2 regions of the Streptomyces sp. NPDC058246 genome follow, and region 1 is predicted to be linked to the other one. Evidence: predicted binding sites of a transcription regulator. Region 1 holds the regulator's gene; the other holds the start of a gene.

Evidence for each region. The regulator HspR, encoded in region 1, represses chaperone genes until heat shock. The targets are predictions, from matches to a motif close to TTGAGNNNNNNNNNCTCAA.
Region 2: a site for HspR is predicted at 14,565-14,583, ahead of lon (endopeptidase La). Genes of this name have one in related genera too.

Annotation. Positions count from the first base shown of each region.
Region 1 covers NZ_JBHVWZ010000037.1:39,706-55,561, forward strand. The annotation lists gene ACFVXA_RS35210 ((Fe-S)-binding protein) at 152-2,443, opposite strand; gene ACFVXA_RS35215 (MraY family glycosyltransferase) at 2,826-3,857, shown strand; gene dnaK (molecular chaperone DnaK) at 4,026-5,891, shown strand; gene grpE (nucleotide exchange factor GrpE) at 5,888-6,550, shown strand; gene dnaJ (molecular chaperone DnaJ) at 6,584-7,765, shown strand; gene ACFVXA_RS35235 (heat shock protein transcriptional repressor HspR) at 7,771-8,217, shown strand; gene ACFVXA_RS35240 (sugar ABC transporter substrate-binding protein) at 8,676-9,782, shown strand; gene ACFVXA_RS35245 (hypothetical protein) at 9,818-10,312, shown strand; partial or broken gene ACFVXA_RS35250 (MFS transporter) at 10,351-10,669, shown strand; gene ACFVXA_RS35255 (hypothetical protein) at 11,005-11,268, opposite strand; gene ACFVXA_RS35260 (WhiB family transcriptional regulator) at 11,360-12,715, opposite strand; gene ACFVXA_RS35265 (hypothetical protein) at 13,044-13,829, opposite strand; gene ACFVXA_RS35270 (hypothetical protein) at 13,911-15,856, opposite strand, start outside.
Region 2 covers NZ_JBHVWZ010000003.1:132,932-148,787, reverse strand. The annotation lists gene fxsT (FxSxx-COOH system tetratricopeptide repeat protein) at 1-3,099, shown strand, start outside; gene ACFVXA_RS05635 (multifunctional oxoglutarate decarboxylase/oxoglutarate dehydrogenase thiamine pyrophosphate-binding subunit/dihydrolipoyllysine-residue succinyltransferase subunit) at 3,211-7,026, opposite strand; gene ACFVXA_RS05630 (HAMP domain-containing sensor histidine kinase) at 7,318-8,511, opposite strand; gene ACFVXA_RS05625 (response regulator transcription factor) at 8,606-9,343, opposite strand; gene ACFVXA_RS05620 (spermidine synthase) at 9,457-10,134, opposite strand; gene ACFVXA_RS05615 (hypothetical protein) at 10,198-10,446, opposite strand; gene ACFVXA_RS05610 (glycoside hydrolase family 3 protein) at 10,487-11,947, opposite strand; gene ACFVXA_RS05605 (hypothetical protein) at 11,978-12,115, opposite strand; gene ACFVXA_RS05600 (TetR family transcriptional regulator C-terminal domain-containing protein) at 12,155-12,376, shown strand; gene ACFVXA_RS05595 (rhomboid-like protein) at 12,480-13,424, shown strand; gene ACFVXA_RS05590 (hypothetical protein) at 13,478-14,380, opposite strand; gene lon (endopeptidase La) at 14,606-15,856, shown strand, end outside.

The sequences.
Region 1 (15,856 bases):
GGCCCCGCACGTCGCCCTCCACATCGCACTCTGTATCGCCCTCCGCGTCGCCGAGCGCCACGGCCGAAGGCTGAGCCACTTGAACCGGCCAGGAACGACGACGCCCCCTGCCCGGACGGGGCAGGGGGCGTCGGTGGTACCGAACGGGCCGTTACTTCACCGGCTCCGGCTCCGGGGCGCTCTCCGAGTCGGTCTCGCCCGCCGGGGGCTCGTCGTCGACCGGCGTCCTGACGGAGTCGAGGAGCAGCTGGGCCACGTCGACGACCTGGATGGACTCCTTGGCCTTGCCGTCGTTCTTCTTGCCGTTGACCGAGTCGGTCAGCATGACGAGGCAGAACGGACAGGCGGTGGAGACGATGTCCGGGTTGAGGGAGAGGGCCTCGTCCACGCGCTCGTTGTTGATGCGCTTGCCGATGCGCTCCTCCATCCACATGCGCGCGCCGCCGGCACCGCAGCAGAAGCCGCGCTCCTTGTGGCGGTGCATCTCCTGCTGGCGCAGGCCCGGGACGGCCGACATGATCTCGCGCGGCGGCGTGTAGACCTTGTTGTGGCGGCCCAGGTAGCAGGGGTCGTGGTAGGTGATGAGCCCGTCGACCGGGGTCACCGGGAGCAGCTTGCCCTCGTCGATGAGGTGCTGGAGCAACTGGGTGTGGTGGATGACCTCGTAGTCGCCGCCGAGCTGCGGGTACTCGTTGGCGATGGTGTTGAAGCAGTGCGGGCAGGTGGAGACGATCTTCTTCGCCGACTTGGGCTTCTGCGACTCGGGCGTGACCTTGCCCTCGTCGTCCGTCTCCTCGCCGAACGCCATGTTCAGTGCCATGACGTTCTCCATGCCGAGCTCCTGGAACAGGGGCTCGTTGCCGAGGCGGCGGGCGGAGTCACCCGTGCACTTCTCGTCGCCGCCCATGATCGCGAACTTGACGCCCGCGATGTGGAGGAGCTCCGCGAAGGCCTTGGTGGTCTTCTTGGCGCGGTCTTCGAGGGCGCCGGCGCAGCCGACCCAGTACAGGTAGTCGACCTCGGACAGGTCCTCGATGTCGCGGCCGACGACCGGGATCTCGAAGTCGACTTCCTTCGTCCACTCCAGACGCTGCTTCTTGGCCAGACCCCAGGGGTTGCCCTTCTTCTCCAGGTTCTTGAGCATCGTGCCCGCCTCGGACGGGAACGCGCTCTCGATCATCACCTGGTAGCGGCGCATGTCGACGATGTGGTCGATGTGCTCGATGTCGACCGGGCACTGCTCGACGCAGGCGCCGCAGGTGGTGCAGGACCACAGGACGTCCGGGTCGATGACGCCGTTCTCCTCGACGGTGCCGATGAGGGGGCGCTCGGCCTCGGCGAGGGCGGCGGCGGGGACGTCGGCGAGCTGCTCGGCCGACGCCTTCTCGTTGCCCTCCATGTCCTTGCCGCCACCGGCGAGCAGGTAGGGCGCCTTGGCGTGCGCGTGGTCGCGCAGCGACATGATGAGGAGCTTGGGGGAGAGCGGCTTGCCGGTGTTCCAGGCGGGGCACTGCGACTGGCAGCGACCGCACTCGGTGCAGGTGGAGAAGTCGAGCAGGCCCTTCCAGGAGAACTGCTCGACCTGGGAGACACCGAAGACGTCGTCCTCACCGGGGTCGGTGAAGTCGATGGGCTTGCCGCCGGACGTCATGGGCTGGAGCGCGCCGAGCGCGGTCTCGCCGGTCGCGTTCCGCTTGAACCAGATGTTCGGGAAGGCGAGGAAGCGGTGCCAGGCGACGCCCATGTTGGTGTTGAGGCCGACCGTGATCGCCCAGGTCATGGTGACGCCGAGCTTGATCATGGCGGTCAGGTAGACCAGGTTCTGCAGCGTGCCGAGGCTCAGCCCCTTGAAGGCGGCGACCAGCGGGTACGAGGCCCAGTACGCGGCCTCGTAGTGGTGGACGCCGTGAATCGCGCCCTCCAGGCCGCGCAGGGTCATGATCGCGAGGCCGATGACGAGGATCACGGCCTCGACGAAGTACGCCTGGCCCGTCTTGGAGCCCGCGAAGCGCGACTTGCGGCCCGGCTTCGACGGCCGGTTCAGCTGCCGGATCGCGATCAGTACGAGGATGCCGAGTGTCGTGAACAGCGCGATGAACTCGGTGTACAGCTCGTACGGCAGCCAGCCGCCGAGGATCGGCAGCGTCCAGTCGGCCTTGAACAGCTGACCGTAGGCGGTGACGATCGTCAGGCCCAGGGTCAGGAAGCCGACGGCGACGAACCAGTGCGCGACGCCGATGATCCCCCACCGGTTCATGCGGGTGTGGCCGACGAACTCCTTGGCCAGCGTGATGCTGCGGGCCTTCCAGTCGTCGGTTCGGCTGCCGGCGGGTACGGGCTGGCCGAGCTTGATGAACCGGTAGATCTGCGCGACGGCTCGGGCAATGAGCGCAACGCCGACCACGGTCAGGACCAGCGACACGATGATCGCGGCGAGTTGCATTGGGGGCTCCTCGGGCCTGCGAGGCGGGGCTTCGTGGCGGACTTCGATGTGATTACTAAGCGGTAACTTATGCAGTCCGTCTGAGACTACCCACTTCTACTGCCGCACTGTAGTCAGCAGTGCGGTGATCTGCGTCGCTGAGGCTCGCCTGAGCGGGGTGTCGCCCACCAGGCCCGCATCGTTCCGGGCAGGGTCTCGCCCACTAGGTCCACCTCGCCCCGGGCGGGGTCTCGCCCATCAGGTCCACCTCGCCCCGGGCGGGGTCTCGCCCATCAGGTCCACCTCGCCCCGAACGGGGCGCCGCCCCATCGCGCCGCCGCCCGATCCAAAGCTGATCGTGTTAATGGCGCAATATTGTGACAATCAGGCCTAAATTGGCGTCGTGTTGTACGGAATCGCTGCCGCCACGGCCGCCCTGTTGCTGACCGCCGCGCTCGCCGCGCTGCTGCGGACGTTCGCCCTGCGCTTCGGGATCGTCGAACGGCGTCGCGTGCGGCCGGTTCCGCTGCTCGGCGGAGTGGCCGTCGTCGGCGGCACGGCGTTCGTCGCCGGAGTCGGCGAGTGGACGGACGTCGCCCCGCTGGGGCCGGAGGCCGCGCGGCTGCTGGTGGTCGCGATGGGGGTCGCGCTGCTCGGGCTCGTCACCGACCTGTGGACCCTGCCGCCGGTGGTGCGGGTGGCCGGCGTGGCCGTCGGCGCCGCGCTGACCGTGCCGTACGAGGAACTCGGCCTGCCGGGCGGGGTGTTGGCCGTCGCCTGCGTCGTGTTCGTCGTCCATGCCTTCGCCTCCCTCGATCATGCCGACGGGGTGATGGGGACCGTCGGGGTCATCACCGCCTTCGCGCTCAGCGGGTGCGCCGCCGCCGAGGTGATGGACGGGCTCGCGGCGCTGCTGAGTGTGCTGGCCGCCGCGCTGACCGGCTTCCTGATGCACGGCTGGCCGCCGGCCCGGATCGCGCCGGGGCGGTGCGGCGCGCTGTTCGCCGGGTTCGTGCTGGCCTCGGCGGCGGTGCTCGTGCATGCCGGGCGGCAGGCCGGGGCCGGGTTCGGCGCGGGGTTCGCGCTGACGGCCGTGGCCTGCGCCGATGCCGTACTCGTGCTGGTGTCGCGGCGGCGGGGTGGGCGCCCGCTGCTGCGGCCCGCCCCCGACCACCTGGTGCACCGGCTGCGGCGGGTCGGGCTGACCCGGCAGGGGGTCGTGGTCGTCCTCGGTGCGGCCGCCTTCCCCGGGGCGCTGGTGGGACTGTTCATCGATCTGGGGTGGGTGGGGGCGGGGGCCGCGTGGTGGGTGGCCGGGGGTGTCGGGCTCGTCGCGGTCGTGGGAGGTGTGCGGCCGGGAGGTTCTCGCTCCCTCCGCCCCTACCCCTCCCGTATCTGGGGGGCTCCGCCCCCAAGGCGCCCCGTTTCGCGCTGACGCGCTCTTCCTCGAACGCCGGACCCGCTCGATTTTCCCAGGTCAGGTCCATCATGCGCGTAAGGAAGAGATAAGAGTTGAGCCACCCTGACTCAGGTCTGTTGACCCAGCGGCGGGCGTCGTGCACACTTGAGTCCGTTCCACTCAAGTCATGTTGGAGGAATTGAAATGGCACGTGCGGTCGGCATCGACCTGGGCACGACTAACTCCGTCGTCAGCGTTCTGGAGGGCGGCGAGCCCACCGTCATCACCAACGCCGAGGGTGCCAGGACCACGCCGTCCGTCGTCGCCTTCGCGAAGAACGGTGAGGTGCTCGTCGGCGAGGTCGCCAAGCGCCAGGCGGTCACGAACGTGGACCGGACGATTCGGTCCGTGAAGCGGCACATGGGTACGGACTGGAAGATCAACCTGGACGGGAAGGACTTCAACCCCCAGCAGATCTCCGCGTTCATCCTGCAGAAGCTGAAGCGCGACGCCGAGGCCTACCTGGGCGAGAAGGTCACGGACGCGGTCATCACCGTTCCCGCGTACTTCAACGACTCCGAGCGTCAGGCGACGAAGGAGGCCGGCGAGATCGCCGGTCTGAACGTCCTGCGCATCGTCAACGAGCCGACGGCCGCCGCCCTGGCCTACGGCCTCGACAAGGACGACCAGACCATTCTCGTCTTCGACCTCGGTGGCGGCACCTTCGACGTGTCCCTGCTGGAGATCGGCGACGGCGTCGTCGAGGTGAAGGCCACCAACGGTGACAATCACCTCGGTGGTGACGACTGGGACCAGCGCGTCGTCGACTACCTGGTGCAGCAGTTCAAGGCCGGTCACGGCGTGGACCTCGCCAAGGACAAGATGGCCCTCCAGCGCCTCCGCGAGGCCGCCGAGAAGGCCAAGATCGAGCTGTCCTCGTCCACCGAGACCTCGATCAACCTGCCCTACATCACGGCGTCCGCCGAGGGCCCGCTGCACCTGGACGAGAAGCTCACGCGCGCCCAGTTCCAGCAGCTGACCGCCGACCTTCTGGAGCGCTGCAAGACGCCGTTCCACAATGTCATCAAGGACGCGGGCATCAACCTCTCCGAGATCGACCACGTCGTTCTCGTCGGTGGCTCCACCCGTATGCCCGCCGTCGCCGAGCTCGTCAAGGAGCTGACCGGTGGCAACGAGGCCAACAAGGGTGTGAACCCGGACGAGGTCGTCGCCATCGGCGCCGCCCTCCAGGCCGGTGTCCTCAAGGGTGAGGTCAAGGACGTCCTGCTCCTCGACGTGACCCCGCTGTCCCTCGGCATCGAGACCAAGGGCGGCATCATGACGAAGCTCATCGAGCGGAACACGACGATCCCGACCAAGCGGTCCGAGATCTTCACCACCGCCGAGGACAACCAGCCCTCCGTGCAGATCCAGGTCTACCAGGGCGAGCGCGAGATCGCGGCGTACAACAAGAAGCTCGGGATGTTCGAGCTGACCGGTCTGCCGCCGGCCCCGCGCGGTGTCCCGCAGATCGAGGTCGCCTTCGACATCGACGCCAACGGCATCATGCATGTCACGGCCAAGGACCTCGGCACCGGCAAGGAGCAGAAGATGACCGTCACCGGCGGCTCCTCGCTGCCGAAGGACGAGGTCGACCGGATGCGCCAGGAGGCCGAGAAGTACGCGGAGGAGGACCACGCCCGCCGCGAGGCCGCCGAGACCCGCAACCAGGGCGAGCAGCTCGTCTACCAGACGGAGAAGTTCCTCAAGGACAACGAGGACAAGGTCCCCGGTGACGTCAAGGCCGAGGTCGAGGCGTCCGTCGAGGAGCTGAAGGCCGCGCTCAAGGGCGAGTCCGGCGAAGGTGACAACACCGCCGAGATCCGTACGGCCACCGAGAAGGTCGCCGCCGTCTCGCAGAAGCTGGGCCAGGCCATGTACGCCGACGCCCAGGCCGCGCAGGCGGCCGGTGGCGCCGAGGGTGCCGCCGGCGCCGAGCAGCCGAAGGCTGACGATGACGTCGTCGACGCCGAGATCGTCGACGAGGACCGCAAGGACGGTGCCGCGTGACGGAGGAGACCCCGGGTTTCGACGAGAAGCCTGACGTCCCCTCCGGCGCCACCTCTGACGACGCCGAGCCGCAGACCGCCTCTTCCTCCTCGGAGGAGGGGGCGGCCCCGGACGGGGACGCAGCAGCACAGTTGGTAGGCCTGACGGCCCAGCTGGACCAGGCGCGCACGGCGCTCACCGAGCGCACGGCGGACCTCCAGCGGCTCCAGGCCGAGTTCCAGAACTACCGCCGCCGGGTCGAGCGCGACCGGATCGCGGTCAAGGAGATCGCCATCGCGAACCTCCTGACCGAGCTCCTGCCCGTGCTCGACGACATCGGCCGCGCGCGGGAACACGGCGAACTGGTCGGCGGCTTCAAGTCGGTGGCCGAGTCGCTGGAGACCGTCGCGGCGAAGATGGGGCTTCAGCAGTTCGGCAAGGAGGGCGAGCCCTTCGACCCGACGATCCACGAGGCCTTGATGCACTCGTACGCGCCGGACGTCACGGAGACGACGTGCGTGGCGATTCTGCAGCCGGGGTATCGCATCGGCGAGCGCACCATCCGCCCCGCGCGGGTGGCCGTCGCCGAGCCCCAGCCCGGGGCGCAGACCGTCAAGGCCGACGAGGCGTCGTCCGAGGCGGCCGACGACAAGGAGAGCGGTGGCCCGGACGAGGGCTGACGTTGAACGCATGAGAGAGGAGGGACGTCGAGGATGAGCACCAAGGACTTCATCGAGAAGGACTTCTACAAGGTCCTCGGCGTCCCCAAGGACGCCACCGAGGCCGAGATCAAGAAGGCGTACCGGAAGCTCGCCCGCGAGTTCCACCCGGACGCCAACAAGGGCAACGTCAAGGCCGAGGAGCGCTTCAAGGAGATCTCCGAGGCGAACGACGTGCTCGGCGACCCCAAGAAGCGCAAGGAGTACGACGAGGCTCGTGCCCTCTTCGGCAACGGCGGCTTCCGTCCGGGTCCCGGCGCCGGTGGCGGCTCCTTCAACTTCGACCTGGGCGACCTCTTCGGAGGCGGCGGCCAGGGCCAGGGTGCGGGAGGCGGCTTCGGTGGCGGCATCGGGGATGTCTTCGGGGGCCTGTTCAACCGCGGTGGCGCGACCACCGGCACCCGTACGCAGCCCCGGCGCGGCCAGGACATCGACACCGAGGTCACGCTGAGCTTCACGGAGGCCGTGGACGGCGCGACCGTTCCGCTCCGCATGACCTCGCAGGCGCCCTGCAAGGCCTGTTCGGGCACCGGCGACGCGAACGGCACGCCGCGGGTGTGCCCGACGTGTGTCGGCACCGGGCAGGTCGCCCGCGGCTCGGGCGGTGGCTTCTCGCTCACCGACCCCTGCCCGGACTGCAAGGGCCGCGGTCTGATCGCGGAGAACCCCTGCGAGATCTGCAAGGGCTCGGGGCGCGCCAAGTCGTCCCGGACCATGCAGGTGCGGATCCCCGCGGGCGTCAGCGACGGCCAGCGGATCCGGCTGCGCGGCAAGGGCGCTCCAGGCGAACGGGGCGGCCCGGCGGGCGACCTGTACGTCACCGTGCACGTCGGCTCCCACCCGGTCTTCGGCCGCAAGGGCGACAACCTCACCGTCACCGTGCCCGTCACCTTCGCGGAGGCGGCGCTCGGCGGCGAGGTGAAGGTGCCCACCCTGGGCGGACCGGCAGTCACGCTCAAGCTGCCGCCGGGCACGCCCAACGGCCGGACGATGCGGGCCCGCGGCAAGGGCGCGGTCCGCAAGGACGGCACACGCGGCGACCTCCTCGTCACCGTCGAGGTCGCGGTCCCCACGGACATGTCGGGCAAGGCACGTGACGCCCTGGAGGCGTATCGCGAGGCGACCGCGGGTGAGGATCCGCGGGCGGAGTTGTTCCAGGCCGCGAAGGGAGCATGAGCGTGATGGACGGCCGTCGACGCAACCCGTACGAACTGACCGAGGAAACCCCGGTCTACGTCATCTCGGTGGCGGCCCAGCTCTCCGGCCTGCACCCGCAGACCCTCCGTCAGTACGACCGCCTTGGCCTGGTCTCCCCCGACCGCACGGCCGGGCGGGGCCGGCGCTACTCGGCCCGCGACATCGAACTGCTGCGCACCGTCCAGCAGTTGTCGCAGGACGAGGGCATCAACCTGGCAGGTATCAAGCGCATCATCGAGCTGGAGAACCAGGTCGCCGCCCTCCAGTCCCGCGTGGCGGAGCTGGAGTCGGCCCTGGACGGCGCGGCAGCCGCCATGCGGCAGCGCGAGGCGGCCGTCCACGCCTCGTACCGCCGCGACCTGGTCCCGTACCAGGAGGTCCAGCAGACGAGCGCGCTGGTGGTGTGGCGACCCAAGCGGTCGGCGGAGTAGTTCCCACGCGCAGGTGAGAAGGGGCCGGGAGGTGATCGAACCTCCCGGCCCCTTCGCGCGTTGTCCGGGTACCGCACGCGGCTGGTCTGGTCGGTTCCTCGCACCGCATACGGCTGGTCCGCTCCATCAGTCCGGACAAGGCCTGACAAGTCACGATCGGTGCTGATCGTCAACGGCAGGTAAAAGCTGTTGCCGATCAGGGTGCCGCGCAAGGGACTTGGTCGCCTGCCGTCGTACGGCCGTGTGTGACAGAAGGTGAAGCTGAGGGGATTGATCGAATACGGGGGCGTACCCTCTTCCCATCGTGTTCACTTGGGGAACACAGAACGCTGTTGCCATCTCGTTAAGTGGTTACTCCTTGACGCTGAGGTGATCGCCGCGTTGGCTTTCAGCCACCTGGGTCGCAATGCTGCAACCTCGCCCGGAAGGCACCTGATGTGAACACTCGTAACACCCGCATGCGTCGCACCGTCATATCCCTGGCCTCGTCCGCCATGGCCGTCACCCTGGCCGGCTGCGGTGTCGTGGACGGGATCGGTGGCAGCGGTACCAAGGCCAGCCCCACCAAGGGCGACGACATCAAGGTGGGCCTGCTCCTCCCGGAGAAGGAAAACTCCCGTTACGAGAAGTTCGACTACCCCATCATCAAGGACCAGGTCGAGAAGCTCACCAGCAACAAGGGCCACGTCGTCTACGCCAACGCCGAGCAGAACGCGGCCAAGCAGAACACCCAGCTCCAGCAGATGGTGGACGACAAGGTCGACGTCATCCTGGTGGACGCGGTGGACTCCAAGGCCATCGCGAGCGGCGTGCAGAAGGCCAAGGACGCGGGCATCCCCGTCATCGCGTACGACCGGCTGGCACAGGGCCCGATCGACGCGTACATCTCCTTCGACAACGAACTCGTCGGCGAGGTCCAGGGCAAGGCGCTCGTCGGCGCGCTGGGCAGCAACTCGGCCTCGAAGAAGATCATCATGATGAACGGCGCGACCACCGACCCGAACGCGGCGCAGTTCAAGACGGGTGCCCTCGCTGAGCTCAAGGACAAGGTCGTCATCGCCCAGTCGTACGACACCAAGGACTGGAACCCGGTCAACGCCAAGGCCAACATGGAGAAGGCGATCGCGGCCGTCGGCCTCAACAACATCGCCGGCGTCTACTCCGCCAACGACGGCATCGCGGGCGCCGTCATCGACGCCCTGAAGACCGCGGGCGTCAGCTCCGTCCCGCCGGTCACCGGTCAGGACGCCGAACTGGCCGCGGTGCAGCGCATCGTCAAGGGCGACCAGTTCATGAGCGTCTACAAGTCGTACCCGCAGGAGGCCAGTGCCGCCGCCGAGATGGCGGTCGCGAAGGTCCAGGGCCGCTCGATCGAGTTCGACGCGCTGACCCGCGACAAGGTCAGCAGCCCCACGAACAAGGACATTCCGGCCCAGCTCGTGCCCGTCGTCGACCTCACCAAGGCCAACATCGAGGACACGGTGATCCAGGACGGCATCTACACGGTCAAGGAGATCTGCACGGCCAGCTACAAGGCTGCCTGCAACGCGATCCACCTGAAGTAGATCGCGAGGACCGCCGCCTGGAGGCAATCGTGGCCATGATCGGCCTGTTCTGGATCACCAAGGAGAGCGTGCACGTCGGTGCCGAGCCAGAGGGCTACGGGCGCGGCGTGCGGCTCACCCCCGAGGGGATCGAGGCGGTGGGCACGGACCAGAAGGGGTTCTGGCCCTGGGCGGACGTGCGCGCCGTCAGCGTGCAGGGCGCCCCGGTGCGGTCGAGTACCAAGTGGCTGGTGGGCAGCGTGGTGGACACCCTCATCGACGTGGCGTTGGGCGGCGGCGAGGCGCCGCCCGCCTTCGAGGTCCATGTCCGCACGGACGACGACAAGGCCGAGCTGACCGTGCACTCGGCCGCTGTCGGGGGCTATGTGCAGTCCGAGTACGAGCTGTCGGTGGAGCTGCTGGACCGGTTCGTGGACGGTTCGGCGGACGTGGCACGGCTGTTGGAGTGGGGCCGCGTCGAGGGCGGCGGCGCGACACCCTGGCGGCAGGCCCGTGAGGCACTGCTCAGGAGCTGGGCGGCGGCGGGCTGACGCGTCCCCGGTGCGTACCGGGCGTGTAGCCGAAGCTCGCCGGGACCGGGGTCGCCCTGAGCGGCGTCACCGGCACCTACGCCCTCACCCTCCTCGTGGTCGCCGTGTCCGGGATCGGCGTCGCCGCGTACCACCCGGAGGCCACGCGGTTGGCACGCGGCGCGAGCCCACGGCCGTCACACCGCGATGAGCTGGTTCTCCCTGGGCGGCAACCTGGGCTTCGCCGCCGCCCCGTTGGCGGTCTCCGCCGCCCTCGCGACGGGCGACGGCCTGCGCTCCACGCCGCTGCTGATACTCCCCGCCCTCGCGGGCACGGCCCTGTGCGCGGCGGCGGTACGGGCGGTCGGGGCGCCCACCCTCAAGACGCCTGCCGCCGACGCGAGCAAGCCGACCACCGGCTGGGGTGATCCGGCCCCCGCCGGGGGCGATCCGACTCCCGCCGGGGGCGATCCGACTCCCGGCGGGAGTGATCCGATTCCCGGCGGGAGTGGTCCGATTCCCGGCGGGAGTGATCCGGCGCCCGCCGGAAGCGGCCCGGTCGTCGGGCGGAATGACTGGCCCTCCTTGGGCGCCTTTGTACGCGGCCCTGGCCCTGCTGGTCGCCCTGCCGGCCGTCGGATGGCTGCTGCTGCGCCGCTTGCGGGAGCCCGGCGGCATCTCCGTGCGTGGTCCGAGGGGGGCCGACGGCGGGCTCAGTCCAGCTGTTCCGTCGAACCGTCCGGGTGGATGAGGAGGCTGATCTCGCCGCCGTAACGGTCGTCCCTGATGACGGCCGGGGTCGGGGCGCCCTGTTGCTGGGCGCGCTGCTGGAGGATCGCGATGACGATCTGCTGGATGTCGCCGTAGGGCGGGACGGTGACGGGGACGCCGTCGATCAGCCCGGCGTTGGGGGAGAACACGCGCACCTGGGCGCCCGGCTGAGGGGAGGGCGCGGAGGAGGGGATCGGTTCGGTCACGGGAGGGTCTGGTCCTTCCGGCATGCGGGGGTGGGGAGGCGACGGGGCCTTTGCGGGCCGAGGAGACGCCGGGCGGGCGGCCCGGGGCGGATCAGGCGCTCTTCACCGGCTCGTGGGAGAGATCGAGGTCGCGGGCGCGGACGTACGTACCGCGGGACAGCCGGCGCAGCAGGCCCGACTTGACCAGGGCCGACAGGACGTTGCTGATGGTCTTCGAGGGGTCGCCGTACATCCCGGGCGGCAAGCTGCGCAGGACGTCGCGCGCCGCGAACGGGCCGGGGAGCGTCGCCACGGACTGCTCCACGGCGGCCCGGATGCTGGGCGTGGACGACCGGCGGCCGGGTCCCGCGTCGGCGGTGTTCCCGGTGGATGCCGCGAGGCGTGCCGACGCGGCGCCGGCCGTGGCCGGGTGCGTAGCGCGCTGCGGAAGGCGGGACGTGAGCCCGCGCAGGGCCGCCCGGATCGTCTCGAGGCGGGGATCGTCGGCCTGCCCGGCTTCCTCGCCCGTCGTGGCGGCCAGCATGGTCGCGACCTTCTCGATGTTGGAGAGCGAGGCCACGAGGTCGCGCATCAGCGGTTCCAGGAAGTCCCGGCGCAGCGCGGCCACGGGGTCGCTCAGGGCCAGTTCGACGCAGACGGAGCCCGTGAGACTCCGGAACGGGGTGAGGGGAACGGCCGCCCGGTCCGCGGTGTCCTGGGATCCCGGGCCGTCCTCGCCGTCCGCGGCGTCCGGCTCCTGCGGGAGCATCGACTCGACGGCCTCCCGCACCCTACGGATGTCCGTCACCGTCTCGTGCGTGACACCTCCGCCGGGGACGGTCGTGAGCATTGCTGTGAGTTGCTCGACGCTCGTGAGGGCCGGCACGGCGGACCGTATCAGCGGGACCAGCACGACCCGCTGTATGGCCTGAGCGGGATCCTTGAGCGAGAAGGCGATCCGCTGCCCGGCCTCGGCCGCTGCCATGGGTTCCTCGTTCCTGCTGTCCACCGGCACACGTCTCGCGGGTGGGATCTGCGACTGCAATGACTCCTGTGAACTCGCCCGAGCGGCGACGGTGTACGGCGGGGCGTCCTGCAAGAAACGTTCCTGCTGGGCCAGTTGCTCTTGACGCGCGTCGAACGCGTCGAGCACCAGGGCGAGTTCGGCACCGTACCCGTCGGTCCAGCGCGACGCGCTCCCGGTCACCCGGGACCTCACCCGGGCCAGCCTCCGGGACACCGTGCCGCGGCGCCGCTCGGCCACGAGCTCCTCCGGCCGGTCGCGTTCGGCCTCACGGTCGGGCAGATCCCCGTTCTCGTCGCCGAGCCCGAGCGCGCGGCGCATCCAGTTCCGGTCGTCCGCGGTGGTCGCGGCCGTATAGCCGGGCGGCTCGGTGTGGGTGACCGCGTCCTGGAGGCATTCCGCCCACAGCGGGCAGGACGCGCACAGGTCGCGCGCGGTACGCATCAGAACTTGGTGACGGTGACGCTGCTGCGGTGAACCGTCCTGCACAGGCCGGCAATTGTCCAGCAGCGGGTGCTGGAAGACATCCGGCCGACGCTGACAGGGCAGCGCCGCGTCGGGAAGGTACGCCGGTGAAGACGGACGTGTGGATGGTGCAGGCGGTGCAGGCAATGCAGACAGCGTCGTATGGCTCGCCATACGCATGAATGTTGTCCCCCGTGGTGATCTTTGATCGCGAGGGACTCTAGAACATGCCGACGACGGATGGCAACGCAATTGCAAAGTCCGGACCATCTCCACACAGTGACGATTCACCACATTCACGGACGCATCAACTGTCCCCTTCGCTCCGAGCGTTGAAGCGCCACAAGGCACCCGGAGCCCGTCGGGCCAGGCGGTGAGCTGTGGTCAGGGCGCCGCCGCGCGCCGCCAGGACCCCGATCACGCCGAGGAATCCCACGGGTACACCGGCCTCCGGCAGGAACATGCCGACGCAGGACGCGATGACGAGAATCACATCGACGACAAGGACGGTGACGCCGCGCCGGCCAGGGTGTTCCTTCACCATCCAGGGCCCGAGCAGCGCCATCCCGGCCAGCGCCCAGTACCCGAAGACGGCCGTGCCGCTGACGGCGAGTCCGGCACCCCAGCGTGCCGCGTCGCCCACCGCCGCGAAGTACCCGGTCAGCGCGGCGGTGACGGTCGTCGAGGCCAGCGCCAGCAGCAACTGCCCCCGCCTGCGCAGCAGCCAGACCAGCAGGCCGAGCATCAGCAGCACGCAGACCGTGACGAAGGAGGAGCCGCTGGACGCCGCGATGGAGAAGAGGGTGTAGGCGGCGGCGAGGCCGAGGACGACGCGGGGGAGCAGCTTGACGGCCCAGGGGTCGGCCGGGTCCTGGCGGAGGACACGCCCGACACGGGCGAGCCTTGGGCTGCCGGGCGGTTCTGGGGTGCGGGGATGGCCGGTCGTTGTACGGCGGACCTCTGTGCGTGGGGCCTCCGTGCGGCGGGTTTCCGGGCTGCTGGGTTTCGGACTGCTGGATGTCGGGCGACTGGGGGTCGGGTAACTGGTTTTCGGGCGTCCGGCTTTCGGACTGCTGGCGGTCGTGCGGCTCACGGGAGGATTCACATTCCGATGTCGGTGCCCTGCACCTTGGCGCGGAGGACAGGTGTCTGCTCGGGCTCCATGGGCGGTCGGCTACTTCGAAACGCGGCCGTCGGGGCGGGGCTCGTCCGGCCGGGGCGCGGGGGGCGCCTGCTGAGGGGCGGTGGGCTGACGGGGCCCCCGGGGCTGGGAGCGAGGATGAGGCTGAGCCTGGCCCCGGCCCTGGCCCTGGCCCTGAGGTCCTGGCTGGGGCCCCGGCTGAGGTACCGGGGCCTGCGGAGCCTGGCCCGCCGGGCTGCCGGTCGTGCCGCTGACGCGGCGGCGGGGTTTGGGCGGTTGCGGGTCGACGGGCTCCTGCGGGTGCGGTCCGTTCTCCGGCCTGCCCTCGTAGCTCCGGTCCGTCACCTGCGACGACCTGTACGCCGACTTGGCCTGGTCCCGCTTGGAGGGCGCGAGGACACCGCCCCTCTTCAGCCGGTCGCCGAGCCACTTCTTGTCGGCGTACCGTGTCGCCCCGGCCGCCGCCCGGCCCGCCGTACGGCCCACGGAGCGCCCGGCACCCTTGACCGCGTCCGGTGTCCTGTCCACCGACTTCTCGCTGCCCGCGGTCGCCGCGTCCCGGATGCCGAGAGCGTCTCCGCCGCCGCCCGCGAACTGCGGACTGAAGTTCCCGGCGAGGAGCTTCTTCAGCATCATCACGACGGCGACCGTGACCAGCAGCAGCATCAGGAGCTGCGTACCGAGGGCGATGTTGGCGGGCAGGATCATCTGGTACAGGACGAGCAGCACGGTGAGGATCACGCCGAAGCCCGCGCGCAGGACGAAGCTGTGCACGAAGGTCTCCAGCCAGCCCTTGAGCAGCTTCTGCTGCGAGGGGTGGATACCGAGCGTGGCGATCAGCGGCAGCATGATGACGAGGATCAGGGTCACGGCGTGCCAGAGCAGGGTGAGCGCGCTGAGCACGATGACCATCAGGCCGACGATGAAGGCCGCGACGATCGAGTAGAAGGCGATGCCGACCCGGCTGCCGGCGTTCTTGCCGGCCCAGTCGTTGAACGCGACGGGGTAGATGTTCTTGTCGGGAACATCGTCACCCGCGTCCTTACCGCCGGAGATGTCCTGCCGGATGGGCATCCACTGCTTCTTGTACTTGTCGATGTCCTTGCCGGCGAACTCGTCCTTGTTGGTCCAGGACTGGGCGACGGCCTGGCGCACCCGGAGGTCCTCGCAGCGCGCGCCCTTGCCCCAACTGCATGTTTCGCCCGCGCTGTTCGGGGCGCAGGAGCCGTCCGGCTTCACCTTGCCGCCGTCGTTCTTGAAGATGCAGTTCTTGCCGGGGTCGCCGAACTGGCCGAGGGACCAGGGGCGGAACGCGAGCGTGTCGTACATCGCACAGCTCGACAGGCGCAGCCCCTCGTTGTAGGAGCCGTCCGGCAGGTCGCACGGACTCTGCATTTCTCCGGAGGCTCCGGCCAGGACCGTCGCGGTGAGCGCTGAATTGGCCTTGGCGATACCGGAGTCGGCGGTCTCCACGACCTTGTGGTAGTTGTTCCCGGTCAGAAAGGCCGTGACGGCGATGACGGTGAGAGCGGCCCAGGAGATTCCCGCCCACACCTCTCGCATGTCGCCACTGCGCCATTTGGTGAACACCCAGAGGCCGACCAGCAGGATCATGACGGGGACGGCCGGAACGAGGACGTTCTTGCGCAGCGTGTCGACGACGTCGTCCCGCCCCGAGTAGAGGCCGGCGAGGGGGCTCGGGTTGGACGCGGATTCCTTGATGGAGATGGCCGTGCGGGTGAGGATCTTCGTGCCGTTGAAGATCGTGTCGGCTATGCCGTTGTTGACATAGGCCATGACCGCACAGGAATCGGCGCCGCTGCCCCAGTTGCCGTCGTCCTCCGAGGCGTCTCCACGGCCCTTGAAGGTCATGGACCAGTTCATGCCCCGCATGCCGTCGAGTTCGTACAGCGTGTACTTGTCGGCGTCGAGGGGCATCTTCACGGCGCCGGTGATCATCCCGGCGTTGTCGCTCAGAC
Region 2 (15,856 bases), on a different contig from region 1:
GTACGGAGCCGGGCCTCGCTCCCCGCCCCGCCGAGGCCGCGACCGCCGGAGCCGCGTTCCACCCACGCGACCCCGCCGATGCCTGCCCCCGAGCGGGGTGACGGTCGGACCGCCACCGGTCAGACCGCCACCGGTCGGACCGCCACCGGTCGGACCGTCACCGGTCAGACCGTCACCATCAGCTTCGCCGGCCGCGACCGGGCCTGGGCGGCGTGGATCACGGACCGCCTGGAGCGGCGCGGCCGATCCGTCGCGCTGGTGCGCCGGGACCCGCCGAAGGACATCTCCGCGGGGGACCTGCTGCGCGACCTCCTCTCGGCGCCGGGCCCCGTACTCCTGGTCCTCAGCGAGGGGTACTTCCAGGTGGGTCCGCACAGCCACGACGACTGGAACGAGGGGCTGCGCGAGGTTGTCGTCCCTAACGCCGACCGCTTCGTGGCCGTCAGTATCACCTCGTCCCCCCTGCCGTCCGCGACCGTGGTCCTCCGGCCCGCCGATCTGTCCGGCCTGGACGCCGAGGAGGCCGAACGACGGCTGCTGCGCCGGCTCGGCCTGCCGACAGCGCCCCTGCCGGCGGACTCCGGCCGCTCACGTCCCCGCTTCCCGATGGACGCCCCCGAGGTATGGGGCGGGGTGCCGCGCCGCAACACCCGATTCACCGGCCGCGAAGCGCTGCTCGCACAGGTGGACCGGCTGCTCCATGGCACGGGACCCGGCATGGCCGCGCTGCGCGGCATGCCGGGCGTCGGCAAGACCCAGCTGGCCACCGAGTACGTATACCGGTTCGGGACCGCGTACGACGTCGTGTGGTGGGTCAGCGCCGATCAACGCGCCACCTACCGGGAGGGTCTCGCCCAACTGGCCCCGGCGCTGGGGCTGAGCACCGGCCAGGAGGTCAGCGAACGCATCCGCGCGGTGCACCTGGCGCTGCGCCGGGGCGTGCCGTACCGGCGCTGGCTGCTCGTCCTGGACGGCGCCGACGACCCGGAATTCGTCGCCGACGTGGTACCGAGCGGAACCGGCCATGTTCTGATCACGACCCGCAACGCCGACTGGGAGCGGCACGATGCCGCACTGCTCGAAGTCCCGCTCTACGAGCGTGCCGAATCCGTCGCCCTCATCCGCCGCCGCGCACCCCGCCTCACCGCAGCCGAGGCGGACCGACTGGCCGAGGCGCTGGGCGACCTGCCGCTCGCACTCGCTCAGACGGCCGCCTGGCTGAGCGACTCCGACATGTCCGTGGGCGAGTACATCGCCGAGCTGGAAAGCGGCGGCGAGTACGACGCGGTCACGGTCTCCGAGGACTTCCCGCTCAGCTTCCCCACCGCCTGGGCGATCCTGCTGAACAGGCTGCGCGAGACGGACCCCGAATCCGTCGACCTCCTCTGCCTGTGCACGTTCTTCTCGCCGGGCTCCATTCCCGTACGACTCCTCAGGAGCATGCCGGCGACCCCGCAACGGCCCGAATCCCTGAGCCGGTTGATGGGGCATCAGGAGTCGTGGGACAGGGCGCTCCAGCGGCTGGCGCAGTACTCGGTGATCCGCCTGGAATCCGGCGGGGCGGCCGTGTACCTGCACCGCATGGTGCACCAGATCGTCCGCCAGAACATCCCCGAGGACGACGCCCGGGAGTACGCCGCCGCGGCCCGCGCCGCGCTCGCCGCAGCCGCCCCGGGCAGGCCCGGCGACCCGGAGACATGGCCCGCCTACGCCGGGATCGTCCCGCACCTGGAGTACGCCGACGCGCTGCATGACACCGACCCGGCCGTGCAGAACCTCGTCCTCGACTGCCTGCGCCACCTCTACCTCGCCGGCGAGTACGGCACCGGCCTTCGCCTCGCCGAACAGACCATCCCCGTCTGGGAGGAGCTCCTCGACTCCGGCCATCCGGCCCTGTGGGACCTCGGACACCACTACGCCAACCTGCTGCGTGCGGTCGGCGACTACCGGCACAGCGAGGCCGTCAGCCGCGCCGCGGCCGAGCGGCACTCCGCCACCGGTCGCCGGGACCGCCGACGTCTGTACCTGCGCGCCGCGAGCGGCCTCGCCGCAGACCTGCGGGCGCTGGGCCGCTACCAGGAGGCCCACGGACTCTCGCAGGAGATCTACGACGCCTACGAGGAGCTCATGGGCGATGCGAACGACCCGGCTGTTCTCGCGGCGCGGAACAACCTGGCGATGTCGCTGCGGCTGCTCGGCGACTACCGGCGCGCACGGGACACGGACCGGACCGTCCTGCATGCCCGCGACCGTGTTCTGGGCTCCCGTCACCCGTGGACGCTGCTCTCCGAGATCCACTACGCGACCGATCTGCGCCTGCTCGGCCACCCGCGGGACGCCGCCTCGGTCCAGGCCGCCGGCGTGGCACGCCACCACACGCAGCTGGGCCCCGACCACCCGCAGACCCTGCACGCCGAGTACAACCTGGCCCTGTGCCGTTATCAGGCCGGGGAGTACCGGGAGGCATGGACCCGGTTCGCCTCGGTCCTGGAACGCGGCGAGAGGGTGGTCGGCGAGGACGACCCGCTGTGCCTGATGTTCGCCGCCTCCTACAGCTGTTTCGCGCGGGAGTACGGGGACCTCGACCGGGCGCGGGAGATCGGTGAGCCGATCGTCGCCCGTTACGAGCGCATGCTCGGCCGTGCCCACCCGTACGTCGCCGGCGTCCACGCCAACCAGGCCCTCGTCCTCCAGGCCGTCGGCGAACGGGACGAAGCCCGGTTCCTGGCCGACCGAGCACATGCCGACATGGAGCGGGCGGTGGGGCCCGGCCACCCCTGGGCGCTCGGCTGTGCTCTCAACGCCTCCGCCGCGGCTGCCCTCGCCGGTGATAGCGCGGCTGCTCTCGCGATGAGCCTGGACACGGCAGCCAGGGCCGAGGCCGACGAAGTCCTCGGTGCCGTACATCCGTTGACGCTGTCCGCCCGAATCGCCCTCGCCGCCGACCTCCGGGCCACCGGCGACCGCAGGGAGGCCGAGCGGCTGGAGGAGGCCGCCCTCGACGACCTGGTGGCGACGCTCGGCTCCGACCATCCCCGCACCCGCGCCGCCCGATCCCGTGAACGCCCCTACTGGGACTTCGAACCCCTCACGACCTGAACCCGAGCGGCCCCCCGCCCTCCCGCACACGCCGAAGGCCCGGCCCCTCAAAGGGGAACCGGGCCTCCGACGTCGTACAGGAGACTGTCGTACGCGACCGCCCGCCGAGACCTACGCCTCGAACACCTCCCGCACCAGCTGCTCCTGCTCCGCCTGGTGCCGCTTGGCGGAACCGACGGCGGGGGACGAGGAGTGCGGGCGCGAGATGCGGCGCAGGCGTTCGCCGTGGGGGACGTCGGCGCCGACCGCGAGGTCGAGGTGGTCGATCAGGTTGAGGGCGATGAAGGGCCAGGCGCCTTGGTTCGCCGGCTCTTCCTGGGCCCACAGGTACTTGTCGGCGTTCGGGTACTTGTTGACCTCCGCCTGGAGCTCGGCACCCGGCAGCGGGTACAGGCGCTCGATGCGGATGATCGCCGTGTCCGTGACGCCGCGCTTCTTCCGCTCGGCCTCCAGGTCGTAGTACAGCTTGCCGGCGCAGAAGACGACCTTGCGGACGGCGGCCGGGTCGACCGACTCGTCGCCGATGACCGGGCGGAACTCACCCGTCGTGAACTCCTCCGTCTTCGACGCGGCGGCCTTGAGGCGCAGCATCGACTTCGGGGTGAAGACCACCAGCGGCTTGTGGTGCGGGTTGTGCACCTGCCACCGCAGCAGGTGGAAGTAGTTCGACGGGAGCGTCGGCTGGGCGACCGTCATGTTGTTCTGCGCGCACAGCTGGAGGAAGCGCTCGATGCGGGCCGAGGAGTGGTCCGGGCCCTGGCCCTCGTAGCCGTGCGGGAGCAGGAGCGTGACGCCGGACGTCTGGCCCCACTTCTGCTCGGCCGCCGAGATGTACTCGTCGACGACGGTCTGCGCGCCGTTGACGAAGTCGCCGAACTGCGCCTCCCACATGACCAGCGCGTCCGGGCGGGCCAGCGAGTAGCCGTACTCGAAGCCCATGACCGCGTACTCGGAGAGCAGCGAGTCGTAGACGTTCAGGCGGGCCTGGTCGTCCGAGAGGTACTGGAGCGGGGTGAAGTCCTCGCCCGTGACCCGGTCGATCAGCACCGCGTGGCGCTGGCCGAAGGTGCCGCGGCGGGAGTCCTGGCCGGAGAGGCGGACAGGAGTGCCTTCGAGCAGCAGCGAGCCGACGGCGAGGGTCTCGCCCATGCCCCAGTCGATCGTGTCGTCCTCGATCATCGCCGCGCGGCGCTGCAGCTGGGGCAGCAGACGCGGGTGCACGGTGACGTGGTCGGGGATGTTGACCTGGGACTCGGCGATCCGCTTCACGACCTCCTGGGAGACCGCGGTGGGCACGGCGACCGGGAACTCGGCCTGCTCCTCCGGGGCGGGGGCCTCGGGGGCCTGCGAGACGGCCTCGCGGACCTCGGTGAAGACCTTCTCCAGCTGGCCCTGGAAGTCCTGGAGCGCCTGCTCGGCCTCTTCGAGGGTGATGTCGCCGCGGCCGATCAGGGACTCGGTGTAGAGCTTGCGCACCGAGCGCTTCTTGTCGATCAGGTCGTACATCAGCGGCTGCGTGAACGCCGGGTTGTCGGACTCGTTGTGTCCGCGGCGGCGGTAGCAGATCAGGTCGATGACGACGTCCTTGTTGAACGCCTGGCGGAACTCGAAGGCCAGGCGGGCGACGCGGACGACGGCCTCGGGGTCGTCGCCGTTCACGTGGAAGATCGGGGCCTCGATCATCCTCGCCACGTCCGTCGCGTACATCGACGAGCGGGAGGACTCCGGAGCCGCCGTGAAGCCGACCTGGTTGTTGATGACGATGTGGACCGTGCCGCCCGTGCGGTAGCCGCGCAGCTGCGACATGTTGAGCGTCTCGGCGACCACACCCTGGCCCGCGAAGGCCGCGTCACCGTGCAGGGCGACCGGCAGGACCGTGAAGTCCGTGCCGCCCTTGTTGATGATGTCCTGCTTGGCGCGGACGATGCCCTCGATGATCGGGTCGACCGTCTCCAGGTGGGACGGGTTGGCGGCCAGCGAGACCTTGATCTGCTCGCCGTCCAGGCCGGTGAAGGTGCCCTGGGCGCCCAGGTGGTACTTCACGTCGCCGGAGCCGTGCATCGACTTCGGGTCGAGGTTGCCCTCGAACTCGCGGAAGATCTGCGCGTACGACTTGCCGACGATGTTCGCGAGGACGTTCAGGCGGCCGCGGTGGGCCATGCCGATGACGACCTCGTCGAGACGGGACTCGGCGGCGCTGTCGATGACGGCGTCGAGCAGCGGGATGACCGACTCGCCGCCCTCCAGCGAGAAGCGCTTCTGGCCGACGTACTTCGTCTGCAGGAAGGTCTCGAAGGCCTCCGCCGCGTTCAGCCGGCGCAGGATGCGCAGCTGCTCCTCGCGCTCCGGCTTGGAGTGCGGGCGCTCCACACGGTCCTGGATCCACTTGCGCTGCTTCGGGTCCTGGATGTGCATGAACTCGATGCCGGTGGTGCGGCAGTACGAGTCGCGCAGCACGCCGAGGATGTCGCGCAGCTTCATCATCGACTTGCCGGAGAAGCCGCCGACCGCGAACTCGCGCTCCAGGTCCCACAGCGTGAGCCCGTGCTCGGTGATGTCCAGGTCGGGGTGCTTGCGCTGGCGGTACTCCAGCGGGTCGGTGTCGGCCATGACGTGGCCGCGGACCCGGTAGGAGTGGATCAGCTCGAAGACGCGGGCGGCCTTGGTGACGTCGTCGTCGTGGCTCGCGTCGATGTCCTTGAGCCAGCGGACCGGCTCGTACGGAATCCGCAGCGACTCGAAGATCTCGTCGAAGAAGCCGCTCTCGCCGAGGAGGAGGTTCGCCACGATCCGCAGGAACTCGCCGGAGGCGGCGCCCTGGATCACCCGGTGGTCGTAGGTCGACGTGAGCGTCATGACCTTCGAGATGCCGAGCTTGTTCAGGGTGTCCTGGGAGGTGCCCTGGAACTCCGCCGGGTAGTCCATGGAGCCGACGCCCATGATGACCGACTGGCCGGGCATCAGGCGGGGAACCGAGTGGACGGTGCCGAGGCCGCCGGGGTTGGTCAGCGAGACCGTGACACCGGAGAAGTCGTCCATCGTCAGCTTGCCGTCACGGGCGCGGCGGACGATGTCCTCGTAGGCCTGCCAGAACTCGAAGAAGTTCAGCGTCTCGGCCTTCTTGATGCCCGCGACGACCAGCTGGCGGTCGCCGTTGGGCTTCACCAGGTCGATGGCGAGGCCGAAGTTGATGTGCGGCGGCTTGACGAGGGTGGGCTTCCCGTCCTTCTCCGCGTAGTGCCAGTTCATCGAGGGCATGGCCTTGATGGCCTGCACCATCGCGTAGCCGATGAGGTGGGTGAAGGAGATCTTCCCGCCCCGGGCGCGCTTCAGGTGGTTGTTGATGACGATGCGGTTGTCGAAGAGCAGCTTCACCGGGACCGCGCGCACGGACGTGGCCGTGGGCAGCTCCAGGGAGGCGTTCATGTTCTTCGCGACCGCGGCGGCGGGGCCGCGCAGCGGGAAGAACTCGGGGCTCTCCGGGGACTCGGTGGCCGACGCGGCCTTCGGCTTGGCGGCGGCCGGAGCGGCCTTCGCGGGAGCCGGGGCGGCAGCGGGCTTCGCCGCGGGCGCGGCGGCCGGAGCGGGCGCCGCGGCGGCAGGAGCCGCAGGAGCCGCGGGAGCGGCCTGAGCCGGGGCTGCGGGCGCCGCGGGCGCGGCAGGGGCTGCTGGAGCGGCCTGGGCCGCCGTGGTGGTCTCTGCGGCCCCCGCGGCCGCAGTACCCGCCGGAGCCGAGGCGGCAGCCGCCCCCGGCTTGTAATCGGCGAAGAAGTCCCACCAGGCTCGGTCTACCGAATTCGGGTCCTGGAGGTACTGCTGATAGATCTCGTCGACGAGCCACTCATTGGGACCGAAGGCGGCGGCGGGGTTCTTCCCGGCTTGGTCCTCGGTCGAGATGCTCGAGTTACTGGGGGACTGTGGCGACACGGCGGCAACCGCCCTCTTCCGCTTCACAAGGTGATGGACAGCGGGAATAAAGGCTACGCCTCCCGCGCCGGGAAGGTCAGGTCGGGCCTGTCCAACGTCGCGCACATCACATCGGAAACCGTGTTTCGGCTGTGGAAATGGCGGGAAACAAGCGTGGTTTTGCATCGGGAGCGGCCGGAACGGGTATGCGCGGGCGGGGTCGCGGCACGACGCACGCGGCCCTCTGCCTGATCACACGTGTCCGTCAGTGGCGACACGCGTGGATCTTGTGGCTCCGGTTCGAACTTTACGTCAACTTGGCAGAGAGGGAAGCCCCGGAAGGGTGACCTGGATCCGGCAACCCCGCTGGGATTCGGCCACCGCGATCCGGCCGCCGTGCAGATCGACCGCCCAGCGCGCGATGGCCAGGCCCAGACCCGTACCGCCGTCGCTGCCCGGACCGTGCGGCGAGGGCACCCCGCCCCGGTTGAACCGCTCGAAGACCCGGTGCCACTCCGACTTCGGAATGCCGGGCCCCTCGTCCAGGACCTCCAGGGCCAGCGACTCCGGGTAGTCGCCCCGTCGCGCCTTCACCGTGACCCGGCCGTGCGGCGGGCTGTGCTTGACCGCGTTGTCGATGAGATTGGCGACGACCTGGTGGATCCGCTCCGGGTCCGCGTGCGCGGTCAGCTCCGGCGGGGACACGTCGAGGTGCAGATGGACGTCGGTGCGGGTGTGGCTGCCGGAGCCCGAGGCGATGCCCGCGCGCGCGGAGGCGACCATGTTGGCCTCCTTGAGCACCCCCGACAGGTACGGCCAGACCTCGAAACGACGCTTGCGCAGCGGTACGACGCCGTTGTCCAGCCTGGACAGGTCCAGGAGCGTCTCCACCAGCCGGCCGAGCCGCTCCGTCTGCTTCAGGGCCGTACGCATCGTCTCGGGGTCGGCGGCGGAGACGCCGTCCACGACGTTCTCCAGGACGGCGCGCAGGCCGGCGATGGGGGTGCGCAGCTCGTGCGACACATTCGCCACGAGTTCCTTGCGCTGGCGGTCCTGGGCCTCCAGCTCGTCGGCCATGAGGTTGATCGTCCCGGCCAGGTCGCCCAGTTCGTCGCGCCGGCTGTCGCTCACCCGGCGTGTGTAGTCGCCGTGCGAGATGGAGCGGGCCACCGCGTTCATCTCGCCCAGCGGGGCGGTGAGCGAATGCGCCACGAACTGCGTTATCAGGAGTGTCGCGATCATCGAGAAGACCGTGATGAAGCGCAGCTCGGTCTCGGTGCGCACCGCGATCATCAGCAGACCGGTGGTGATGAGGACCGAGACGACGACCAGGAAGCCGAGCTTCGTCTTGATCGAGAAGGGCCGGACGCCACCCCAGGGGCTCGCGCCGCGACGCTCCTCCCCGGAACCCCGTGAGCCGGTGCCGCGCTCTGCGGAGCCCCGCGAGCCGACGCCGCGCTCCGCGAATCCACGCCCGCCGACGCCGCGCTCCCCGAGCCCGCTCATCACATCAGCCCCCTCACGAAGGTGCCGTCCACGAAAGCTTCCAAGGCGCAGCTCACGAAGCTCCCGGCGAAGGCCCGGCACCGGCAGGCCCGGCTCAGGGAGTCGGGGTCTCCAGCGCGTAGCCCACACCGTGGACCGTACGGATCCGCTCCGCGCCGATCTTCCGGCGCAGCGCCTTGATATGGCTGTCCACGGTCCGGGTCCCGGACGCGTCCGCCCAGTCCCACACCTCGGCGAGCAGCTGCTCGCGCGAGAGTACGGCACGCGGGGTGTTCGCGAGGCAGACCAGCAGGTCGAATTCGGTGGGCGTCAGATGCACGTCCTCCGAGCGCACCCTCACCCGGCGCTGCGCGTGGTCGATCTCCAGCTCGCCGAGGCGCAGGATGCCGCTGCGCGGCGTCGAAGCGGCCACGACGGCGCGCTCGACCCGGCGCAGCAGGACGTGCACGCGGGCGGCCAGCTCGCGCATGGAGAACGGCTTCGTCATGTAGTCGTCGGCGCCGACGCCGAGCCCGACCAGCATGTCCGTCTCGTCGTCGCGGGCGGTGAGCATCAGCACCGGCACCGGGCGCTGGGCCTGCACGCGGCGGCAGACCTCCAGGCCGTCGAAACCGGGCAGCATGATGTCGAGGATCAGCAGGTCGGGCTGCCAGGCCTCGGCGGTGTCGACGGCGGCCGGACCGTCGCCCGCGGTTTGCACCAGGAATCCCTCCGCGCGCAGGCGGGCCGCGATGGCGTCGACGATCGTCGGGTCGTCCTCGACCACCAAGACCCGGCGCTGAGCGCCCGGCGTCGCGGCCGTGCCGTTCTGGGAGGTGTGTGTCTGCTCCATCGCCCGCCCCTGAGGTGTGCTTTCCGGAATCCGTGGGGTGATCCCATGACTGCCCTTGACGCTTGAATGATCTGCGTCAGGGAAGCAGGGTACGGGCAGGCACCGTGCCGCGGCTATCCAGGCCTCACCGCGAGGTGTACGACGTCCGGAACGCCCCGGGCAACCGGGATCTCTTCGGTACGCACCCGCTGGAACCCGGCATTCCACAAGGTTCCTTCAAATTCCGGAGAGGGCTGCGCGGACCACACCGCGAGCACCCCGCCGGGCCTCAACGCCCTTGCGCAGCTTGTCAGTCCGGCCATCGAGTAGAGGCCTTCATTGCTCTCGGTGACGGTCCAGCCGGGCCCGTTGTCGATGTCGAGACACAGCGCGTCGTACGTGGCGGATGTCTCATTGACGTGGGCGAGCAAGTCGGTTTCCACGATGTGGGTCCGCGGGTCCGCGAGGGCCGAAGCGGAGAGCTCGGCCAGGGGCCCGTCGCGGTGCCATCCGACGACGGCCGGCTCGCGCTCGACGACGGTGATGCGTCCCCAGCGCGGGTCGGCGGCGGCGTGCGCGAGTGAGAAACCGACGCCGAGGCCGCCGATCAGCACGCTCGGTGCCGGGCGCCCGTCCAGCGCGTCGTAGGCGGCGTCGACGAGCAGCCGCTCCGAGCGGCCGTCGGAGGTGTCCATCAGGAAGCACCCGTTGGCGATGATCTGGAGCAGCGCGCCGTGCCGCCGCAGCACGACCTCGCCGTACGGGCCTTCCCGGCGGTCGATGACCACGGGGGTGTCGTACGAAGCAGTCATGACCCCCATCCTGGCAGTTTCACCAGGACGGGTGGCCGAATTGATCCCTGGATGCCGTCCCGTTCAGCCCTGGAGCGCCACTCCGTGCCCGTACGGGAACACCGGGTCCTCCGTGTCGTCGGGCACGTCCGGCCGGGAGGCCGCCACCGCCGTCATGGAGCGCGGCAGTTCGAAGGGCAGGCGTCCCTCGGCCCGCGCCCGGCCGAAGGCGACCTCCAGCAGGGCGGCGTCCGAGGCGCCGTAGTCGGCGACCAGGGCGGCCGCCTTCGCGGCGATCTCGGGAGCACGGCGGGTCGCTCCAGATGGACGCACACCAGCGTGGGCGTGCTGTCGAGCAGCCGCAGGATCTCCTTCAACTCGTCCTCGGGGAAGGCGAGCGAACCGGAGTGGAAGAAGGACTCGAAGAGCCCGGGCCGCTCCTCGTACGGGGTCCGCAGCCGCAGCACGGCCAGATCCGCGTCGGCGGGGTCGGCGACCACGTTGCCGTACGCCGCGCCGCCCGCTCGCTGACGCCCCGCAGGTACAGATTCGGGCGGCCCTGGAGCGGAAGCAGGTCCTGGTTGGTCAAGACGGTGAGGGAGCGGCGCTGGGCGGCCTCGCCGAGCGCGGTGAACTCGCTCGCGCCGACGATCTCTTCGGCCCGGCCGGGGTCGACGCAGGGGTTCTCGAAGAGGCCGAGCACGAACTTCCCGCGCAGCAGCCGACGTACCGACGCGTCGATCCGCGCCTCGGTGATCCGGCCCGAGCGCACCAGTTCCACGATCACCTCGGGGCACTGCTCGCCGCCGAACTGGTCGCTGCCCGCGTCCAGTGCCTTCGCCGCCCGTTCGGCGACGGACAGGTGCTCGGCGCCCCAGGCGCGGGCCGGGAACAGCTCGCCGAGGACGGGCGCCTCGTTGAGCAGGCCCCCGTCGGTGCAGATGATGCCGTCGAAGCCGAGCCGGCCGCGCAGGAGGCCGGTGAGGACGTCGCGGTTGAAGCCGGAGCCGACCTCCTCCCAGTCGGTGCCGACCGGCTGTCCGTAGTACGGCATCATCTGCGAGCAGCCGGCCTCGATGGCCGCCTTGAACGGCGCGAGGTGGTAGTCGCGCATCCCGCCCGGGTAGACCTGTTCCTTGCCGTGCGCGAAATGCGGGTCCTCGCCGTCCTTCTGCGGGCCGCCGCCGGGGAAGTGCTTGACCATGGCGGCGACCGAGTCGGGGCCGAGCTTCGCGCCCTGGAGACCGCGTACGTACGCCCGCACCAGCTCGCTCGTGACATCGGCTGACGAGCCGAACGTGCCGCTCTGGCGGGACCAGCGCGGCTCGGTCGCGAGGTCGATCTGCGGGTGCAGGGCGACCCGGAAGCCGACCGCCAGATACTCGCGGCGGACCGTGTCGCCGAACCGCTCCACCAGCTCCGGGTCGCCGATCGCGGCCAGGCCGAGCGGTTCGGGCCAGGCCGAGAAGGCACCGGAGTCGAAGGAGGCGCCCGGGTTGTCGGTGAACGCGTGGATCGGGTCGGTGGAGAGGGTGACGGGGATGCCCAGACGGGTGCCCGCCGCGAGCTCCTGGATCCGGTTGACCCACTGGGCCATCTCCCGGACCCCGTACTGCCCGATGGTGTTGAAGTGGGTCAGCCCCTTGCCCTCGATCAGCTCGGGGGTGGCGGCGTGCACGAACGGGCCCTCGGTGGCGAAGGTGCCGTCGGCGTTCATGCCGAGCATGGAGTGGAAGAGCTGGCCCGCCTTCCCCTCCAGGGTCATGCGGGCGAGCAGGTCCTCGACGCGCTCGTCGACGGGGCGGTGCGGATCGCGGTACGTGGGAGTGGTCATCCCGGCTTCCTTGCTTCCTTTGTACGGGGGCTACCTGACCGAGCGGATGAACTGGACGGCGAACGCGCCCAGTACGGCGGCGACCGCGCCGAAGAGGAACAGCGCGCCGTAGTTGCCGCCGCCGCCGATAGCGAGGAACGCGGGGGCGACGATGGGCACCCGGCGCACGCGTACTTCACCCGGCGGTACGCGGACCTCGTCGAGCACATGTCCGGACCGCTGCGGCGTGCCGTCGAGGGCGGGGAGCTCAAGCCCGGCACCGACATCGTGGCCGTCGCGCAGGAGACCGCCGCCGTCATGGACGGACTCCAGGTCCAGTGGGTGCTCGATCCGCAGGGCTTCGACATGGTTGGACGCTTCCGGGCGTACGCCGACCGGCTGCTGCGCTCGATCACGGCCGAGGGGCGGGGTCTTCCCCCGGACGCGTGAAACACCTTGGAAGTTGCTGTGAATCGGCTCTCGCGTGGCGTCGGTCATAGACAGCGGCGCGTGGGGCACGAAGTGTGGGGCGCGACGGAAGGAGCGCCTCACCGTGGATCGGAGCACCACCGCGCGGGCTGACGCCACGCTCGCGGACCCGCAGCCGGGTGCGCCCTTGTTGGAGGGGATGCCGAGACAGCGGAGCGGCTCCGCGGCTGCGCCTCTTCCGGCCGGGGCGGTACTGGCTCCGGCCGGGGCCCCCGAACCGGGCGCGATGCCCGAGCCGGGCACCGTGCCTGTCGCCGGCCGGGGTGCCGCGAGCGGCTCAGGCTCCGGTGTTCTTGCCCTCGCCCTCCGCCACCTGCGTGTCCTGCGCCCCTGGCGGCTGTTCCCCAGTCCTGCCGGGACCCCCTTCACCTTCGGTTACGCGGCTGTCCTGGCCGTCACGTCGGTCATCGCCGAGCATGCCGATCCCTCGGTCGTGCACGCGCTGCACCAGGGCTCCAGCACGGATGTCGCACACCTCGTGCGGCACCCGGTGCTGGTGCTGATCGCCAGCGCGCTGTGGATCGCCGGCGGCATCACCTCGCCGTACGCGGTCGGGTTCCTCCTCGTCCTCACCGCGCTGGAGCGGCGGATAGGCGGCCTGCGGGCGGCCGGTGTCTTCCTGCTCGGCCATGTCGTCGCCACGCTGGCCACCGAGGTGCCCGTCGGCCTCTCGGTGCTGGCCGGGGACCTGCCCGACACTTCCCTGCACCGCCTCGACTACGGCATCAGCTTCGGCGTCGCCGCCAGCGTCGGCGCGCTCGCGGGACTGCTGACGCCCTGGCTGCGCTGGCCGCTGCTGGTCGGCTTCGGCACGATGCTCGTCGGCGACCTCCTCACCTTCACCGATCCGATGACCGACTGGGGGCACCTGATGTCCCTGGCGCTCGGGGTCTCGACCTGGCCGCTGGTGCGACGCCGGCAGGCGGCGCGCGGCGCATCCCGCGGCCGGCCGGGCCGGGCCGCCGCGAGTCGCCCGGCCGGCTCCGGCATGCCGAGTCGCTGCTCCTGAGTCCGGTCGCGTGCCCTGGCCGAGGCGTGGCGGCGGTCTGCGGCACGGCGTGGTCAGCTCCGGGACGGTGAGGCGGAGCCGGGCTGCTCGTAGGGCACGGGCCTGCCCGTGAACGCGTCGAGGAGCATGCGGTCGCCGACCGGGCGGTCGAGTTTCACCGTCACCTTCTCTATGCGCAGGTCCGCCGTACAGGGGCCGTCGGACACGCCGCGGATCGAGGCGGAGAACACCACGCTGCCCCCGGTCTCCAGCACGTCGACGGCCGGCCCGTCGTCACATGATCCGTGCCCGGCGCGCAGGGTGACCGTCCGGTTGTCGTCCGCCACCGTGGCCGGCCCGGCGAGCGGCCCCAACTCGTCCGTCTGCCGCGATACGGCCTTGACCGGGGGCGCGGGGAGTTTCGAGGGGGCGACCGCGACGCGCTTGAGCGGGGTGTCGTAGCCCTCGACCGTGAAGTGCCAGGCCGGGACCTTCGCCGGCCCCCGACTGGTCAGCAGGGTCATGTCGCCGAGCCGGGCACCGGTCACGGTGAGGGCGGGACCGGCGTTCCCGCGGTCGAGCTGCTCGTACGCCGCTCGCGCGGAGGTGAGCGAGTCGCCGCCCGGCCACCGGATCCTCGCCTTCTTCTGCGGCGCGTCGGGAAGAGACCCGCGCAGTTCGAAGTTCTGGGTGAGGTACGCGCGCTTGTCGGCGTCGTCGTGGAAGGCCCCTTCGGGCAGCTGAACGGGATCGCCGAGGGGGTGGTAGCCATCTCGCCACACCCGAGCCGCCTCGGATCCCTCCCAGGCGGCGGCGACCTGACGGGCGCGGCCCTGGTCGGCGCCGCGGCCGCTGTCACGGACCTTGCCGCCGCCCGGCGTCGTTCCGGCACCGCATGCGGTGGCCGCGACGGCGACCAGGCCGAGCACGACGAAGGGTTTGACGACGAAGGGTTTGACGGATCGAGCGGGTCGCATGGTGTGCCCCCCGGAGGCCGACGGTGAAGTGGCGTCGAATCCGACGCCGCTCCTGGGACGCCCGGGGCCTGCGCGGCGTTCATTCCCGACCGAGGGCCGCGGCCCGCGCTCGCGGGTGCGGCACTCGCGGAGGTGATCGCTGAGAGCGAACGGATCCCTGGGAACAATCCGAGCCCCGCAAGCATTGAGTCGGCATAGCTCAACTTGACTGCCGAAGGGGAGATCATGGCTTCGACGTCCACACCGCTCACCCTGCCCGTGCTGCCACTCGACGACGAGGTCGTGCTGCCCGGGATGGTGGTTCCGCTGGACCTGAACGACACCGATGTACGCGCCGCGGTGGAGGCCGCCCAGGCCGCCGCCCGTTCGACGCCGGGCAAGCCGCAGGTCTTGCTGGTGCCACGCATCGACGGGACGTACGCGGGCACCGGTGTGCTCGGCACCGTCGAGCAGGTCGGCCGGCTGGCCGACGGCGACCCGGGCGCGCTGATCCGCGGGCGTGGGCGCGTGAAGGTCGGCGCGGGGACCACCGGTCCCGGTGCCGCACTGTGGGTCGAGGGCACCCGGGTCGACGAGACCCTGCCCGACCCGCTGCCCGGTCGAGTCGCCGACCTTATGAAGGAATACAAGGCCCTGGCCACCAGCTGGCTGCGCAAGCGCGGCGCCTGGCAGGTCGTGGACCGCGTACAGCAGATTGATGACGTTTCCGCCCTTGCCGACAATTCCGGTTACTCACCGTTCCTTTCCATCGAACAGAAGGTGGAGCTGCTGGAGACCGCAGACCCGGTCGCCCGGCTGAAGCTCGCCACCGAGCTGCTCCGCGAGCACCTCGCCGAGCAGGATGTCGCCGAGTCCATCGCCAAGGACGTCCAGGAAGGCGTCGACAAGCAGCAGCGCGAGTTCCTGCTGCGGCGCCAGCTGGAGGCCGTGCGCAAGGAACTGCGCGAGCTGAACGGCGAGTCCTCGGACGCGGAGGAGTCCGACGACTACCGGGCCCGTGTCGAGGCCGCGGACCTCCCCGAGAAGGTCCGCGAGGCCGCGCTCAAGGAGGTCGAGAAGCTGGAGCGGTCCAGTGACCAGTCGCCCGAGGGCAGCTGGATCCGGACCTGGCTCGACACCGTCCTGGAGCTGCCGTGGAACGAGCGGACCGAGGACGAGTACGACATCCGCGGCGCCCAGGCGATCCTCGACGCCGAGCACGCCGGTCTTGAAGACGTGAAGGAGCGGATCACCGAGTACCTCGCGGTGCGCAAGCGGCGCTCCGAGCGCGGGCTCGGTGTGGTCGGCGGGCGGCGCGGCGGTGCCGTGCTCGCGCTGGTCGGTCCGCCCGGTGTCGGCAAGACCTCGCTCGGTGAGTCCGTCGCGCACGCCATGGGCCGCAAGTTCGTCCGCGTCGCCCTCGGCGGCGTGCGGGACGAGGCCGAGATCCGGGGCCACCGGCGTACGTACGTCGGCGCGCTGCCCGGCCGGATCGTC